3 regions of the Streptomyces sp. NBC_01520 genome follow, and region 1 is predicted to be linked to each of the others. Evidence: riboswitches for the same ligand, from Rfam matches in the RefSeq annotation. Region 1 holds a riboswitch; each other region holds the start of a gene.

Region 1 (5,911 bases):
GCCGTCGGCGCGATGGCGAGCAGCAGGGAGTTGCGCATCCCGGTCCTCGCGACGCGGGCGCGCAGCGCGTCCCAGCGCTCAGGCCAGACGACCTCGGTGTCGTAGTGGTCGGGGTGCAGCACACCGCGGGCGGCGCGGGTCTCGGACCAGGCGGGCAGCGGGCCGGACTTCTCCGCGAGGTCGCAGGAGGCCTCGTACGCGGCGAGCATGATCCGCTCGGAGATCTTCGTGGACAGTGCGCGGGCCTCCGGCGAGTCGAAGGGCAGCCGCAGCTGGAAGAAGACGTCCTGCAGACCCATCGCGCCGAGGCCCACCGGGCGCCAGCGGGCGTTGGACCGGCCGGCCTGCTCGGTCGGGTAGAAGTTGATGTCGACCACGCGGTCGAGGAAGGTCACGGCGGTGCGGACGGTGGCGTCCAGCCGCTCCCAGTCCATCTCCCCGCCGGCGACGAACGCGCCGAGGTTGACGGAACCGAGGTTGCAGACGGCCGTCTCGCCGTCGTCGGTGACTTCCAGGATCTCGGTGCACAGGTTCGAGGAGTGCACGACGCGGCCCGGCTCGGCGGTCTGGTTCGCGGTCCGGTTGGAGGCGTCCTTGAACGTCATCCAGCCCTGCCCGGTCTGGGCGAGGGTCCGCATCATCCGGCCGTACAGCTCACGGGCCTGCATGGTCTTGCGGGCCAGCCCCTTGGCCTCGGCCGCCCGGTAGGCGGTGTCGAAGTCGTCGCCCCACAGGTCGACCAGTTCCGGCACGTCGGCCGGGGAGAACAGCGACCAGGCGCCGTCCGCGTCGACCCGGCGCATGAACTCGTCCGGGATCCAGTGCGCCAGGTTGAGGTTGTGCGTACGCCGCTGGTCCTCACCGGTGTTGTCGCGCAGCTCCAGGAACTCCTCGATGTCCGCGTGCCAGGTCTCCAGGTAGACGGCGGCGGCGCCCTTGCGGCGGCCACCCTGGTTGACCGCGGCGACCGAGGCGTCGAGCGTCTTCAGGAACGGCACGATGCCGTTGGAGTGCCCGTTGGTGCCGCGGATCAGTGAACCGCGTGCGCGGATGCGGGAGTACGAGAGGCCGATGCCGCCCGCGTGTTTGGAGAGGCGCGCCACCTGGTGGTAACGGTCGTAGATCGAGTCGAGCTCGTCCAGCGGCGAGTCCAGCAGATAGCAGGAGGACATCTGCGGGTGGCGGGTGCCGGAGTTGAAGAGCGTGGGGGAGGAGGGGAGGTAGTCGAGCCGGCTCATCAGGCCGTACAGCGCGGCCACTTCGTCCAGGGCGTGCGCGGAGGTGTCCTCGGCGAGCCCGGCGGCGACCCGCAGCATGAAGTGCTGCGGGGTCTCGATGACCTGGCGGGTGAGCGGGTGGCGCAGCAGATAGCGGCTGTACAGCGTCCGCAGGCCGAAGTAGCCGAAGCGGTCGTCGGCACGGTCGGCGAGAGCCTGCTCGACCAGCGCGTCGAGGGCCGCCGCGTGCAGCGTGACGAACTCGGCCGTGCGGTCGGCGATCAGGCCCTCGTGGTGACCGGTGGCGACCGAGGCGGAGAAGGACACCGCGCCCTGGCCGACCGCCTCGTCCGCGATCGAGCGGGTGAGGAGCCGGGCGGCGAGCCGGGAGTAGGCGGGGTCCTCGGAGATCAGCCCCGCGGCGGCCTCGGTGGCCAGCGAGCGCAGCTCCGCCTCGTCGGACCGCGCGTTACGGCCGCGCAGCGCGGCGGCGGCGACCCGCCCGGGGTCGGTGTCGGGCAGATCGACGGTGAGATCGGTCAGGGTCCGCAGCAGTGCGGTCCCGGGCCCGTCGGGCGTGGACTCGGCTGAGTCGACCGCTGAAACCGGATCGGCTGGCGCGATGGTCACTGGGGCTATCCCTCGCTCGGCTCGGGGCCGGCGGGAGCGGTGATGCCGGGCAGGGCGGTGCCCCGTTGGGGGCAGCACGGTGCACGGCGTCCACCGGCCCTCCGCGAGGCCCGGACGTATGGCATCCGGCTCGGTCGAGCCGGACACGCTGTCGGCAGGTCTTCGGACTTCCGGGTGCACAGATGCACACGGATCACACCGTTGCGGGACAGTTCCGGATTCGCACCGGATTCCCCTGCGGCGACAGCGAGCACGAGCATACATGTGGGGGCCGCCGATTGCGGCAGCCCCCACATGTAGTGTCGCGGCGGGTCAGAAGGCCAGGCGGAACGTCAGGAGGGTGAAGCCCGGGACAGGGCTCCAGTCCCGCTCCGGGGTCCGTACGAAGCCGAGGCGGCGGTAGATCCGGTGGGCTGCCTCCATGGACGACTGGGTCGACAGGACGATCCCGGAGAGTCCTTCGGTGGCGCGTGCCCGGTCGACGCAGGCCCGTACGAGCGCCTCGCCCGCACCGCGCCCACGCGCCTTCGCGGCGACGGCCAGCATCCGGAACTCCGCTTCGTCCGGGCCGGCGATGTCCGCCCAGGGGCTGCCGGGCGCGACGTAGGTGACACCGCCCAGCAGCCCGCCGTCGGCGTCCACCGCGGCCAGCACCAGAGCCTCCGCGGCCCGTCGCCCGACGGCGCGCAGCTGTTCCAGATAAGGGTCGTCGGCGCCGAGGTCCAGCAGTCCGTCGCCGAGATACGCCTGGGCGGTCATCTCGCCCAGGGCCTCGTGCTCCTCGGTGCGCACCCGTCTGATCGAGACATCCATGGCCGTCAGTCTGCCCCGGGCGGCAGGCCCCGCGCACACCCCAATTTCCTGGGTGGGGTGCCCCGCTCATGGTTCCGTCCCGGCGGGGTGGACCCCACCGGGACGGAACACGTCACTCCGAGGGGGTCAGTGACCGCCCGGGGCGCCCACCGTGGCCGGCGGGAGCTTCTCCTGGACGCCGGGGTCGCCCACGTCCGCCGTGTAGTCGGACGGGGACGTCTCGTCGATGCCCGCCGGGGCCTTCAGCGCGTTGAGGACGAAGGTCAGCACGATCACCACGACGACGTTCAGCACGAACGCGGTGAGACCGATGTAGCCGATCTCCCCGATACCGGGGATCTCCTTCGAGGAGCCGCCGAAGTGCTTCTGGGTGGGGCTCGCGACACCGTACGCGGCCACCGTGCCGTACAGCATGCCGACCGCCCAGCCCGCGATCAGGGCCCAGCGGTGGAACCACCGGGTGAACAGGCCGCCGACCAGGGCCGGCATCGTCTGGAGGATCCAGATCCCGCCGAGCAGCTGGAAGTTGATCGCCACCGTCTTGTCCATGGTCAGGACGAAGGCGAGCGCCCCGACCTTGACCAGGAGGGAGACCAGCTTGGAGACCTTGGTCTCCTGCGCGGGGGTGGCGTCGGGTTTGATGAAGTCCTTGTAGATATTTCGGGTGAAGAGGTTTGCCGCCGCGATCGACATAATCGCCGCAGGTACCAGAGCGCCGATTCCGATGGCGGCGAACGCCACACCGGCGAACCAGTCGGGGAACATGTCTTCGAACAGCTGCGGAATGGCCAACTGTCCGTTGTCCACCTTCACCCCGGCGGCGATCGCCATGAATCCGAGCAGCGCCAGCAGACCCAGCATCAGTGAATACAGCGGCAGGATCGTGGTGTTGCGCCGGATCACCTCACGGCTGCGGCTGGAGAGCGTCGCAGTGATCGAGTGCGGATACATGAAGAGCGCCAGCGCCGATCCCAGGGCCAGCGTGGCATATCCCCAATGGCCCATGTCACCGGGGACGAGCGCCCCGCGTGGTTTGCCCGTTGCCTCGTTCGTCTGTGCGAAGGCCTCGCCCGCCTTGGTGAAGATGTCGTCGAATCCGCCCAGTTTGATCGGGATGTAGATGATCGCCACCGCGATGACCAGATAGATCAGGCCGTCCTTGACGAACGCGATCAGCGCGGGTGCGCGCAGCCCCGACGAGTACGTGTACGCGGCGAGTACGGCGAACGCGATCAGCAGCGGCAGGTCCTTGACGAACCAGTGCGTGGTCTCGCCGCCGCCGACGCCCATGACGTCCAGTACGGCCTGGATGCCGACGAGCTGGAGAGCGATGTACGGCATCGTGGCCAGGATGCCCGTGAGAGCGACCGCCAGCGAGAGACCCTTCGAGCCGAAGCGGCCTCGGACGAAGTCCGAGGTGGTGACGTACCCGTGCTTGTGCGAGACGGACCAGAGCCGTGGCAGGAAGGTGAAGATCAGCGGGTAGACGAGGATCGTGTACGGGACGGCGAAGAAACCGGCCGCGCCCGCCGCGTAGATCGCCGCGGGGACCGCGACGAAGGTGTACGCCGTGTAGAGGTCGCCGCCGAGCAGGAACCAGGTGACCCAGGTACCGAACGACCGTCCGCCCAGCCCCCATTCGTCGAGGCTGGCCTCGTTCTCGGCCTTGCGCCAGCGCGCGGCCATGAATCCGATGACCGTGACGGCCACGAAGAAGAAGATGAATACGGCGAGTGCCACGCCGTTCACGCCGTCCTTCATGCTGACGCACCCCCCTTGCGGGCGCGCTGGTCACGCTGCCACAGCATGTACGCGATCATGGTGAGTGCGGTCGAGATGAGCACCCAGAGCATTTGGTACCAGTAGAAGAACGGGATGCCGACAAAGGTCGGTTCAACCTTTGCGTACGAGCTCACCCAGAGCATCGCCACGAACGGTGCGATCAGACAGAGCGCGATGACCACCCTTGCCGGTGTCACTGTCGGTGGTTTCGCTTCGGTATCTTCTGACATGTGGCGACTCCGTCCCCTCGCTGATCACCTGTTGTAATGCGCAGGAAATCTAGGCGAGAGTGCCGGGCACCGTCACCCCCCGTCCGCATTGCGGTCCTGCAACGGTCCGGCGTCGCCCGAAATGGCTGATCCCCCTGCAATTGCAGGGGGATCAGCCGAAAGTGGCGGTCAGTCGGTCGGCCGTTTCAGGCGGGCCACGAACTTGTACCGGTCGCCCCGGTACACCGAGCGCACCCATTCCACCGGCTCGCCGTGTCCGTCGATCGAGTGCCGGGACAGCATGAGCATCGGCAGGCCCACGTCCGTACCGAGCAGTCCGGCCTCGCGCGGGGTGGCCAGCGAGGTCTCGATGGTCTCCTCGGCCTCCGCGAGGCGGACGTCGTAGACCTCGGCCAGCGCGGTGTAGAGCGAGGTGTACTTCACGAGCGAACGACGCAGCGCGGGAAAGCGCTTGGCCGACAGGTGCGTGGTCTCGATGGCCATGGGCTCACCGCTGGCGAGCCGGAGCCGCTCGATCCGCAGCACCCGGCCGCCCGCCGTGATGTCCAGCAGTCCGGCGAGCGTGTCGTCCGCTGTGACGTAACCGATGTCCAGCAGTTGAGATGTCGGCTCCAGCCCCTGGGCGCGCATGTCCTCGGTGTAGGAGGTGAGCTGCAGGGCCTGGGAGACCTTCGGCTTGGCGACGAAGGTGCCCTTGCCCTGGATGCGCTCCAGCCGGCCCTCGACGACCAGCTCCTGGAGGGCCTGGCGCACGGTGGTGCGCGAGGTGTCGAACTCGGCGGCCAGGGTCCGCTCGGGCGGCACCGGGGTGCCGGGTGGCAAGGTGTCGGTCATGTCGAGGAGATGGCGCTTGAGCCGGTAGTACTTGGGGACGCGTGCCGTGCGCGTACCCGCACTCGCACCCGTACCCGTACCGGTCTCGCCCGTACTGCTGGCCCCGTCGGTACCCATGGCCCGCCTTCCCGACTGCTGCGTTGCTGCCGTCACCGGCTCCTCCGTCTGTCGCGGCTCACATGGTGGCACGGTCCGGTCACGGGTCGTCGCCCTCTCTTAGATGTCGGTCCTATAACGGACGCGAGTGCACTTCTTATACACCCTTGACACCCCTAAAGGTCTAGGCCAAGCTCCCGGTACTGGTCTAAACCATTAAAGACCAGGTCCCAGACCCACAGGCAGTACTGGTCGTACATTTCCGCGGTGGGCGGGGGGTTGCTGGTATCCCTGAGGAGGGTGTGGCAT
Region 2 (5,911 bases), 3.5 Mb from region 1:
CGACGACCGACTCCCGGACGGCGCCGCGCATCGACACCCGCAGCCCGTCCTCCTCGTCGATGCCCAGACCGTGGGCGAACGGCAGCACCCCGTACGTCCGCCGCCCCGTGAGCTCGTACAGCATGTCCAGACCGGGCTCCAGCAGCGAGACGTCACCCCGGAACTTGTTCACGAGGTACCCCGCGACCAGCTCCTGGTCCTCGGCGGCCAGCAGCGCCGTCGTACCGAAGAACGAGGCGAACACCCCGCCCCGGTCGATGTCCCCGACGACCAGCACCGGAAAGCGCGCGGCCCGCGCGACGCCCATGTTCACGATGTCCGTACGCCGCAGATTGATCTCGGCCGGACTGCCCGCCCCCTCGCAGATCACGGCGTCATACGTGCCCCGGAGCTGCTCCAGACAGTCCACGACCGTCCCGAACAGCGCCTCCTGCCGCCCCCCGTGATAGCCGCGCGCACTCATCTCGCCGACCGGCTTCCCCATCAGGACCACCTGACTGGAACGGTCGCCGCCGGGCTTGAGCAGCACCGGATTCATCAGCGCGGTCGGCTCCACCCGGGCGGCCTGCGCCTGCATCGCCTGGGCGCGGCCGATCTCGGCGCCCTCACGGGTGACGAAGGAGTTCAGTGACATGTTCTGTGCCTTGAACGGCGCGACCTTCACCCCCCGGCGCACCAGCCACCGGCAGATCCCCGCCGTGACGACGCTCTTGCCCGCGTCCGAGGTGGTCCCCGCGACCAGCAGCCCGCCGCCCGGTCCTGCGCTCATGCCCGACCCCTCCGTCCCACGGCCAGCCGACCGGCCACACACACGCCGAGGGCCAGCACACTCACGCGGCGCGACAGCCGCACCGCGCGTTCGATGTCCGCGACCCGCACGACCCGGCCCGCCTCCCCGTTGAGCACGGGCCGGTGCTCGACCCGTCCGCCGTACGCGAGGGTGCCGCCGAGCCGTACGCCGAGCGCACCGGCGAACGAGGCCTCGACCGGGCCCGCGTTGGGGCTCGGATGCTTCCCGGCGTCGGCCCGCCAGGCCCGTACGGCCGCGCGCGGGTTCCCCCCGGCGGCCACCGCGAGCACGGCCGTGAGGCGCGCGCCGGGCCAGCCGGCGAGGTCGTCGAGCCGGGCCGAGGCCCAGCCGTAGCGCAGGTGGCGGGGCGACCTGTGACCGACCATGGCGTCCAGGGTGTTGACGGCCCGGAACCCGACCAGGCCGGGCACCCCGCCCAGCGCACCCCACACCAGGGCCCCCACGACGGCGTCGGAGGTGTTCTCGGCGACGGACTCCACCACCGCGCGGGCGATCTGCTGCTTGTCGAGGGAGTACGGGTCACGGCCGCACAGATGCGGCAGGCGCTCCCGGGCCACCTCGATGTCACCGGCGGCGAGAGCGCCGCCGATGGTGCGGGCCTCGCGGCCCAGCGACGTCCCGCCGACGACGGACCAGGTGGCGGCGGCGGTCAGGGCCACGGCCGCGGCGGGACGGTTCCGTACGGCGCGGGCGGCCAGGGCGGCGGCGCCCGCAGCGCCTCCGGCGCAGACCAGCGCGTGCAGGGCGCCCCGGCCACGGTCGTCGCGCCACAGCCGGTTCTCGACGCCTGCCGCGGCCCGCCCGAAGGCGGCGACGGGATGACCCCGCCGCGGATCACCGAGGAGCAGGTCGCCGAGCAGACCGGCGGCGGCGCCGTACGCGAAGATGCGGTCGGCTCGCACGGTTCAGCCGGCCGTCGCGCCTCGGAGGGCCTTCGTCACGGGTGGCACAGGGACCGACGCACGGCAGCCAGGCATGGCAGATGTCCTCACTCAGGGTCCGCGCCCTGGTTCGACGTGACCGGCGACGAGAGTCTCCTGGCTTCCGGATCCGCAGCTTCCCCGGCCTTCCGGTCCGCGGTGGCGGACCGTGACCTCCATGAGAGGGCTGCTCCCCGGTGACAGTGGCGGGACCGCGCCGGATTCGCACCGGCTTCCTCTCCTGTCGCCGTAAATGGCTCCGGCAGTCCACCACGCTCCGCGAACGCCCGTCAACCTGCCGTTGACCTGCGAGGCTTCAGTGTGCGCAGACGCACACCGGGCCGGACACACAGGTGTGTGTCCGGCCCGGTGCGACCACGTGCGGTGGTCAGGCGACGATCAGATGGATCCCGTACGCCACGGCCGCCACGCACAGTGCGAAGCAGGCGTACGCGCCGGAGCGCGTCATCACGGAGGAGCCGCCCTGCGCCGTCGGCGCCTTGGCGAGACCGATGATGCCGAGGGTGAAGAGGCCGACCAGTGCGACGGTGACCACGAGGCTGACGCCGAAGACGGAAGCGAGAGCTGCCCAGTCGATGTTCATTCGGATCTGTCCTTACACCGTGGCCGGTCGGGCCGGGTCGGCCGGGGTTCCGGCCGTCGGGGCCGGGGCCGGGATGGTGGTCTTGAGGTCCGGGACGCCGGAGCCGACGGGCGGCGGGCTGACGGCCGCGATGGCGGTGGTGACGACACCCGCGGGCTCGGCGTCGGTCGCGTTGACGTTGGTGTGGTCGACCGGCTTGCGGCGCGACAGCATCCAGATGGCTCCGGAGCCCGCCACGAGGAGCACGGCGACCACGCCGACGCCCCAGGGGCCCTGCTTGGTGAGGAACTCCGCGCCCGCGCCGACCAGACCGGCGGCCGGCAGGGTCAGGCCCCAGGCGACGAACATCCGGGTGGCGGTGGACCAGCGGACCACGCCGCCCTTGCGTCCGAGGCCCGCGCCCATCACGGCGCCGGAGCAGGACTGGGTGGTGGAGAGCGAGAAGCCGAGGTGCGAGGAGGCCAGGATGACCGTGGCCGCACTGGTCTGGGCGGCGAAGCCCTGCGGCGGCCTGAGGTCGGTGAGACCGCTGCCCATGGTGCGGATGATGCGCCAGCCGCCGAGGTAGGTGCCCATCGCGATGGCGATACCGGCGGAGGCGATGACCCAGACCGGCGGGTTGGAGCCGGGGGCCAGGACGCCGCCGGTGACCAGGGCCAGGGTGATGATGCCCATCGTCTTCTGCGCGTCGTTGGTGCCGTGGGCGAGGGAGACGAGACCGGCCGAGGCGATCTGGCCGGCCCGGTAGCCCTTGGCGGTCGACTTCAGCTGGGCCTCGTCGGTGATCTTCCGGTTGAGGCGGTACGTCAGTTTCGTGGCCAGCAGCGCGGCCAGACCGGCGACGAGAGGGGCTGCGACGGCGGGCAGCAGGACCTTGGTGACGACGGTGCCGCCGTTGATCGAGGACCAGCCGGCCGACATCACCGCGGCGCCGATGAGGCCGCCGAAGAGTGCGTGGGACGAGCTGGAGGGCAGGCCCACCAGCCAGGTCAGCAGATTCCACAGGATGGCGCCGACGAGCGCCGCGAATATGACCTCGGTTCTGAGGCCGTTCTCATTGATGATCCCGCCGGAGATCGTCTTGGCGACCTCCACCGACAGGAACGCGCCGACGAGGTTGAGAACGGCGGACATGGCCACCGCTGTCTTGGGCTTGAGAGCGCCGGTCGAGATGGTGGTCGCCATCGCGTTGGCGGTGTCGTGGAAACCGTTCGTGAAATCGAACACGAGAGCTGTCACGACCACAATCGCAAGCAGCAGCGTGATGTGTTCCATTTACCCAGGCAATCGTTCGACGTCAGTGGCTGTAGGAACGTAAGCAACCTGAGTGAACGGAAGATGAACTAGGCAGGGCGTTGTGGTGACCCCAAGCGCGTGTGGGCATTCCGCTTGTGTGCGCGAGGAGTTGCCCGGACCCGTTGCGGCACTGCGGGTGCCGGCCTCCCGGCCGGCCCGGCGTGCCTGCCGGCTGCCGGATTTGCCCCATTGGGGAGACTTCGGTCACGTTGCCGGGACAGCCCAGGCGGAACGACCCGGCCGGCCTAGGATCTCCGCATGAGCGACCAGGATCGGGACGTGATCGCACAGGCATGGGCAGGCGTCGTCGCGACGGCCCGCAGGACGGCCGCGGAGGGGCTGGTCGTCGGCACCTCGGGCAACGTGTCGGCACGGGTCGGCGGGACCGTCCTGGTCACCCCCACCGGGGTGCCCTACGACCGGCTGGGACCCGACGACGCCGTCGGCGTCGACCTCGAAGGGCGCCAGGTGCTCGGCGAGCTGACCCCGACCAGCGAACTCCCCCTCCACCTGGCCGTCTACGGCAGCACCCGCGCCGCGGCCGTTGTCCACACCCACGCCGTGCACGCCACCGCCGTCTCCACACTCGTCACCGAGGTGCCGCTGGTGCACTACGCCGCCGCGATGCTCGGAGGACCGGTCCGCACCGCCCCCTACGCCCGCTACGGGACGCCCGAACTCGCGAGCCACATGCTCGCCGCCCTGCGCGACCGCACCGGCTGCCTCCTGCGGAACCACGGGACCGTCACCTACGGGGACACCCTCGAAGAGGCCTACGACCGCACCGCCCAGCTCGAATGGATGTGCAGGCTCTGGCTCACCGCGAGCTCCGTGCCGGACCACAGTCCGGCACTGCTCACCCGGGCCCAGCTGCGCGACGTCCAGGACGCCCTGGAGGACTACGGCCAGCCCGGCTGACGGCGGGCCCGGCACCGGACGGCCCCGCCCCGCTGGCCGTCCGGACCGCGGGCCGGGACACTGAAGCCGTGCGCCCGGCAACAGCGACGGCAGCAGCCGTCACCACGATCCTCGGCGTCGGAGCGGCAGCGGTCGCGGCCGGCCGGTACGCCAGCGACGCCGCCCTCGGCGCCCCGTCGCCCCGCCCCTTCCCCGGAGACCGCAGACTCACCGTGCACGCGACGGCGGCCGGGCAGATCACCCTGACCCGTTCCTTCGCCGCCCTGCGCCCCGGCACGTACGGACTGACCGGCCGCGGCGTCCACGCCGTCGTCGGCCCGCTGACCGTACAGACGCCGGACGGCTCCGCCGACACCGTCGTACGGAGACTGGAACGCGTCAACCGCGGCAGCCTCGTACAGGGCGCCAGGGTCCGCATGACTCCGGAGATCCACACCGGCGACCCGCTCGGCGCCCTCGGCCTGGCCTACAAGGAGGTCGAGATCCCCGGCGAGCTGGGCTTCCTGCCCGCCTGGTTCGTGCCAGGTGCCCGCGACACCTGGGTGATCACCGTGCACGGCCTGGGCACCAGCAGGGAACACCCGCTGAACGTCATGGGCTTCCTGCACGAGCAGCAGCTCCCCGTGCTCGACCTCGCCTACCGCGGGGACGCCGGCGCCCCTCGCCCCCCGGACGGCCTCGGCCACCTCGGCGAGTCCGAATGGCGCGACCTCGACGCGGCCATCCGTTACGCCGTGCGCTACGGAGCCGAGAACGTCATCGTCCACGGCTGGTCCTCCGGCGCCTCGATGGCCCTGCACGCCGCCGTCAACTCCGCCCTCCGGGACCGCATCAGGGGCCTCGTCCTCGACTCCCCGGTCCTGGACTGGGAAGCCACACTCCGTGCCCTGGCCTCCGCACACGGCGTCCCCTCCGCGCTGCTGCCCCTCGCCGTCCGGGCCGCCCAGGGCCGGACGGGGCTGCACGGCGCGCCGCTCCTGGACACCTCGCTGCCGACGGCCCTGCACACCCCGACCCTGATCCTCCACGGCCCCGACGACACCCTGGCCCCCTGGCAGCCGTCCCGGGAACTCGCCGAGCTCCGCCCCGACCTGGTCACACTGCACTCCGTACCGCAGGCTCCGCATGCGGCGATGTGGAATGCCGATCCGGCCGGCTACGAAGAGGCCCTCAGACGCTTCCTCACGCCCCTGATGTGAGGTGATGGGATGGATCGGCCCGGTTGGTGACCGGGCCGGGAACCCTCACGGGCCCCCTCGATCCGGCTTCCGTTTGGGCTTTCGGGCCGTCAGAGGCAAGACTGCTCCTCGTGACGTCCCGTACCCCGCGCGACTCCAGGCTGCGACTTGTCCGCCCGCGACC
Region 3 (5,911 bases), 3.0 Mb from region 1:
GCACCAGGTCGGTGAGCCGGTCGTGGGCCTCCTCGGCCCGCTGCATGGCGGCCGAGTGGGCGCGTACGGCGGCGTTGGCCTCGGCCAGTTCGGCGTTCGCCCCGGCCAGTTCCGCGAGGGCCGACCGGGTGTCGTCCAGGGCCCGCGCGGTGTCGATCGCGATCGCGGCGTGCGCGGCGAGCGAGCAGAGCAGGGCGACTTCGTCGGGGCTGAAGACGCGTGGGGCGCGGTCGGCCGCGAAGAGGACGCCGATGACCTTTCCCGTACCGCCGCGGCTGGAGCCGAGGAGGAGGGGGACGCCGAGGATCGCGACGAGCCCTTCGTCCAGTACACCGGCGTTGATGTTGCGGGTGTGGCGGAAGCGGTCGTCGGTGCGGTAGTCGGGGGTCGCGTACGGGCTCGCGGTCTGTGCCACCAGTCCGCCGAGCCCTTCGCCCAGTTCGAGGCGCAGCCGCTGGAAGAGCACGGACACCGACCCGTCGGTGACCCGCATGTAGGTGTCCCCGGCCTCCTCGTCGGGGAGCGTGAGGTAGGCGGTGTCGGTACCCAGCAGCATCCTGGCCCGGCGCACGATGGCCTTCAGCACGTCGTCCAGGTCCCGGGAGGCCGCCAGGTCGCCCGCGGTGTCGAAGAGGGCGGTGAGCTGGAGCTCGCGGCGCCGGTGCTGGCGCAGGGCGCCCCTGATCCGCAGGGCGGTGGCGGCCGCCCGCTCCACCTCGGCCAGGTCGGCGGCGGGCACCCCGGCGGCCCTGGCCTCCGAGGTGACGGCGCCGAGCGCCTCGGCGGGGGCGTCGTCGGCCAGCAGGTCGAGGAGGCGTGCCAGGAGGAGCGCGGCGGAGGGGGACGGTGCAGACATGGGCGGCCATCGTCTCTCGGGGTGCGGGCGGAGGGTCAGTTGGCGGTCCAGCCGCCGTCCATCGCGAGGGAGGTTCCGGTGATGTGCCCCGTGCCGGGACCGCACAGCCACAGGACGGCCCCGGCCACGTCACCGGGTTCGATGAGCCGCTTGACGGCGCTGCGCTCCAGCATCACCCGACCGACCACCTCCTGTTCCGAGATGCCGTGGCTGCGGGCCTGGTCGGCGATCTGGTTCTCGACCAGGGGGGTGCGGACGTAGCCGGGGCTGACGCAGTTGCTGGTCACCCCGTGCTCCGCCGCTTCGAGTGCGACCACCTTGCTGAGTCCCTCCAGTGCGTGCTTGGCCGACACGTAGGCCGACTTGTAGGGGCTGGCGCGCAGCCCGTGCACGGACGAGATGTTGACGACACGCCCCCAGCCGCGTTCGTACATGCCGGGGAGCGTCCGGCGCAAGATGCGGAACGGGGCTTCCACCATCACCCGGTGGATCAGTGTGAAGCGCTCCGGCGGGAAGTCGTGCACCGGTGCCACATGCTGCAGCCCCGCGTTGTTGACCACGATGTCCGCGTCGGCGGGGAGCGCTTCCACCGCCTCGGCCATGGAGAGGTCGGCCACCCAGGCCGTTCCGCCGATCCGCTCGGCCAGGTCCTTCGCCGCGTCTGCGGCCTTGTCCACCACGTGGACATGGGCGCCCGCGGCGGCGAGCGCCTGGGCGCAGGCCAGTCCGATACCGCTCGCCGCACCGGTGACCAGGGCGGTGCGTCCGGCCAGGAACCGGTCTGCGGGCGGTGTGGGGGGTGCGTGGTCCGGGGTCCGGGAAGTCTGCATGGGCGTCACCGTAAGGACGTCACCGCCCGCATCACACGGGGTCGGTGCACACACCCTCGGGCGGGGCCATGGTGGCGGCGTACATGGTGCGGGGCGGGCGGCGGGCGGGCGGTCCCCGCCGTTCTCCCCGGCCCGCGGCGGGCGCAAGAGGAGCGCCGCACACAGCGGGAATCGGCGGATGTCCGTCTGTCACATGGGCGGGGCGCTCCCCGGCCAATAGTTTCCGGCCGGTAAGTCCGCACGCCCGACCCGACCAGGGAGGCCCCACCGTGCGCCCACCGACCCTCCGACGCCTGCTCCGCCGCATCGCGTCCGCCGCCGTCCTGATCCTGCTCGCCCCGGCCCCCGGTACCGCTCTGGCCGCCCCGCCGGCCACGGCCGCCGCCGGTCTGCGGCAGGTCACGGGCTTCGGCTCGAATCCCGGCAGTCTGCAGATGTACGCCTACACGCCCGACGACGTGCCGGCGGGCGCGCCCCTCGTCGTCGCGCTGCACGGCTGCGCACAGTCCGCCGACGCCTACTACTCCCACTCGGGCTGGCCGCAGTACGCCGACCTGTGGGGCTTCGACGTCGTCTTCCCGCAGACGACGTCGGCGAACAACCCGCTGTCCTGCTTCGGCTGGTTCGACCCGGCCGAGAGCACCCGGGGCCGGGGGGAGGCCGCGTCCGTCGCGCAGATGGTCGAGTACGCGAAGCAGACGTACGGCTCCGACGGCCGCCGGGTGTACGTCACCGGACTGTCGGCGGGCGGCGGGATGGCCGCCGACCTGCTGGCCGCCTACCCGGACGTGTTCGCGGGCGGGTCCGTGGCCTCCGGGCTGCCCGCGCAGTGCGCCACCAGCCAGGCCGCCGCGTCGGGCTGCCAGACGGGCCCGCAGAAGCTGTCGCCCGCCCAGTGGGGCGACAAGGTCCGCGCCTCCTACCCGGGCTGGACCGGCCCCTGGCCCCGGGTCTCGGTCTGGCAGGGCACCTCGGACTACACGGTCCACCCGGCCAACGCCACGGCGCTGCGCGACCAGTGGACCGACGTCTGGGGGATCGGCCAGACCCCGTCCCGCACGGAGAGCCTGCCCGGCGGCACGACCCGGAGCGTGTACGAGGACGCGTCCGGGCAGCCGGCCGTGGAGACGTTCTCGGTCTCCGGCATGGGGCACGGCCTGGCCGTGGACCCGGGGTCGGGCGACGGGCAGTGCGGGTCGACGGCCGCGTACTTCCTGGACACGATCTGCTCGACGTACCGCACGGGCCTGTTCTGGGGCCTGGACCGGGACACCCCGGGCGGCGAGGACGGACTGCCCGCCCCGGCCGGTCTGACGGTCACCGGGGTCACGGACGGCACGGCCTCGCTGGTGTGGGACGCGGTCGCGGGAGCCGCCTCGTACCGGGTGTACCGCGACGGCGCCCAGGTGGCCGCACCGGCCTCGCCCTCGGTCACGGACACCGGGCTGGGCGCCGGGACCGCGTACCGCTGGACGGTGGCGGCGGTCGACTCCTCGGGAACCGTCGGAGCCGTCTCGACGGCGGTGACGGCGACCACCACGGGCGGTACCGTACCCGCCCGGTGCGTCGAGGCGACGAACTACGCGCACGTGACGGCGGGACGGGCCCGCACCTCGGGCGGGTACGTCTACGCGAACGGCTCCGGGCAGAACATGGGCCTGTACAACGTGTTCGTCACGCACACGCTCAGGGAGTCACCGACGGGCCACTTCGTGATCGCCGACTCCGGCTGTCAGGCCGGGTCCTCGTAGTCGCCCCTGATCTCCTCGGGCAGTTCGCAGCCGTCCTCGACCGCGGTGAGCGACACGATCTGCTCCGTGCCGAAGCCCGCCATCGCGTAGTGCCGGGCGTACACCTTCCAGCCCCGCTTGGCGAGGGTGCGGAAGGTGACGTCCTGCTCCGCGTGGCTGGAGACGATCTCCCAGTCCCGCTGGCGCAGTTGCCGCACGGCCGCCTCGAAGGCGTCGGCCGCCCCCGCGGCCGGCGCGTCGCCCATCCAGGGGGCGATGCACTCCTGCCAGTCGCCCGCGGGCAGACCGGCCGTGGAGGTGTCACCGGCGGGAAGTCCCGCGGTCCCGGCGACGGCGGCTATCTCGCCGGTCACCGTCTCCTTGGTGAACGCCACGGTGGGCACGGGCGACGGTTTCGGCGCGGCCCCCTCCTCGCCGACGGGACCGCAGCCCGCGGTCACCGTCATGAATGCGCTCACCGCGGCGGCCGCTGCCGCCGTTCCTCTTGTACGCACTGGTGCTTCCCGCCCCGGTCGTTCCTGTCCACGGGCGCCCGCCCGTTTGATCCCCCGCCGGAGTTTCGCACGGGCTTTGACCTGCTGGGAAGCCCTTTCCCCGGGATCGCGGCCGGTCCCGTCGCCGTGCGCCCGGGGAGGGCGTGGAGCGCCCCGGTAGAGTGAACGGGTCGTCATCATGCCCGTACGGGGGGAAGCCGGTGCGAATCCGGCGCTGGCCCGCAGCCGTCATCCGTCCCCAGGGACGGTCAGCCGGAATGCCCCGTGCGTGAGCGTGACCGGCTCGTGCCACCGGAACCCCGGTGGCCGGCACCGTCGAGGTATACGGGGCCGGAGCCCGGTGCATCCGTGTGCCCGAGCCCGGTCCTCGCAGGAGAGGCCCAGCCCGCCATGACCGTACGCCGCCGCGCGGCAGCGCTCGCGATCACCGCCGTGCTCTGTGCCGCCGCCGCCCCTGCGGCGGTCGCCGCCCCGAGCCCGTCCCCCTCTCCGTCCGCGGCGCTGCCGCCCGGTCTGTACGGGACGAAGGACCCGGCGTACGACGGCGTGTGGCGCCAGTCGGTGGCCTTCCTGGCGCAGAAGATCGAGCTCGTCACGCCTGCCACGCAGTCGGTGGACTGGCTCGTCGGCCAGCAGTGCGCCGACGGGGCCTTCACCTCGTACCGCGACGCCTCCGTGCCCTGTGACGACAAGACGGTGGCGGACACCAACGCGACCGCGGCGGCGGTCCAGGCCGTGGTCGAGCTGGCCGTGCACCGCGAGGTCGTGGACAAGGGCGTCACCTGGCTGAAGTCCGTGCAGAACGAGGACGGCGGCTGGGGCTACAACCCGGGCAGCCCGAGCGACGCCAACTCCACCGCCGTCGTGATCGGCGCACTGGCCCGGGCGGGCGTACCGCTGGCCGCGGTCACGAAGCCGGGCGGCAGCACGCCGTACACGGCGCTGCAGTCGTTCGCCCTGCCGTGCGGGGGGAAGGACGGCGGGGCGTTCGCCTACCAGCCGGACAAGAACGGCAAGCTCACGGCCAACGCGGACGCCACGGCGGCGGCGGTGCTCGGCGCGATGGGCAAGGGCATGGCGGCCGGCACCTCCAACGCGGCGAAGGCGCCCTCCTGCGCCAAGGGCACGGACCTGACCCCGGAGCAGTCCGCGCAGAACGGCGCCTTCTACCTCGCGGGCGCCCTGGCCGGCTCCGGTCATCTGGAGCTGCCGCCGATGCCGGGCGCCGAGGACACCGAGCCGCAGCCGGACTTCGGCAACACCGCCGACGCCGTCGTCGCGCTGGCGGCGTCGGGTCACAAGGACAAGGCGGCCGGAGCGGTCGCCTACCTGGAGAAGAACGCGCTGGGCTGGGCGAAGGAGGGCGGCCCCGCCGCCACCGCGCAGCTGGTGCTCGCCGCGCACGCGACCGGGACCGACGCCCGTGACTTCGGGGGCGTCGACCTCGTCAAGCAGCTCAACGCGACGGGCCCGGCGCCCGCCGCGACCGCCGTGCCCTCGCCTACCACGACCGCGCAGGAGCCGAAGGACACGAGCAGCGACGACGGCGGGCTCGGCGTCTGGTGGCTGGTCGGCATCGGACTCGCCTTCGGCGCGGGCATCGGCTTCCTGCTCAGCGGGCGCCGGAAGAACCAGCAGCTGTGAGGCGCCCGCCGGGCGGCACCGCGGCACTGCTTCTCCTCGTCGGCGCCCTGCTGGTCGTGCCGGCCGCGGGGAGCGCGCAGGCGGCGGGTTACCGCTACTGGTCGTTCTGGGAGGGCGACGGCGGGAAGAACTGGACGTACGCCACGCAGGGCCCGTCCCTGGTGCGGCCCGACGACGGCGCCGTGCAGGGCTTCCGCTTCTCGGTGAGCGAGGACTCCTCGGACTCGGCGCAGCCGCGCCGCGCCCCGGACTTCGGGGCGATCTGCGCGGGCACCCTGGCGAAGGACGGCCTCAAGCGGATCGCGCTGGTCATCGACCCGGGCACGGCGGCGGACG

Evidence for each region. A riboswitch is a leader RNA that binds a small molecule or an ion and turns the genes downstream of it on or off. The one in region 1 is predicted to bind cobalamin.
Region 2: linked by a shared signal. The riboswitch ahead of OG524_RS08315 (cobalamin biosynthesis protein) and the one ahead of OG524_RS24520 (ribonucleoside-diphosphate reductase subunit alpha) in region 1 are both predicted to bind cobalamin.
Region 3: linked by a shared signal. The riboswitch ahead of OG524_RS10740 (prenyltransferase/squalene oxidase repeat-containing protein) and the one ahead of OG524_RS24520 (ribonucleoside-diphosphate reductase subunit alpha) in region 1 are both predicted to bind cobalamin.

Annotation. Positions count from the first base shown of each region.
Region 1 covers NZ_CP109404.1:5,353,544-5,359,454, forward strand. The annotation lists gene OG524_RS24520 (ribonucleoside-diphosphate reductase subunit alpha) at 1-1,847, opposite strand, end outside; cobalamin riboswitch at 1,983-2,120, opposite strand; gene OG524_RS24525 (GNAT family N-acetyltransferase) at 2,160-2,660, opposite strand; gene mctP (monocarboxylate uptake permease MctP) at 2,787-4,421, opposite strand; gene OG524_RS24535 (DUF3311 domain-containing protein) at 4,418-4,672, opposite strand; gene OG524_RS24540 (GntR family transcriptional regulator) at 4,841-5,623, opposite strand; gene OG524_RS24545 (sugar ABC transporter substrate-binding protein) at 5,910-5,911, shown strand, end outside.
Region 2 covers NZ_CP109404.1:1,820,904-1,826,814, reverse strand. The annotation lists gene OG524_RS08320 (cobyric acid synthase) at 1-769, opposite strand, end outside; gene OG524_RS08315 (cobalamin biosynthesis protein) at 766-1,713, opposite strand; cobalamin riboswitch at 1,842-1,971, opposite strand; gene OG524_RS08310 (hypothetical protein) at 2,120-2,335, opposite strand; gene OG524_RS08305 (anion permease) at 2,348-3,610, opposite strand; gene OG524_RS08300 (class II aldolase/adducin family protein) at 3,890-4,549, shown strand; gene OG524_RS08295 (alpha/beta hydrolase) at 4,618-5,748, shown strand.
Region 3 covers NZ_CP109404.1:2,360,451-2,366,361, forward strand. The annotation lists gene OG524_RS10720 (helix-turn-helix domain-containing protein) at 1-856, opposite strand, end outside; gene OG524_RS10725 (3-hydroxybutyrate dehydrogenase) at 892-1,686, opposite strand; gene OG524_RS10730 (PHB depolymerase family esterase) at 1,956-3,437, shown strand; gene OG524_RS10735 (hypothetical protein) at 3,419-3,883, opposite strand; cobalamin riboswitch at 4,092-4,215, shown strand; gene OG524_RS10740 (prenyltransferase/squalene oxidase repeat-containing protein) at 4,322-5,575, shown strand; gene OG524_RS10745 (SCO2322 family protein) at 5,572-5,911, shown strand, end outside.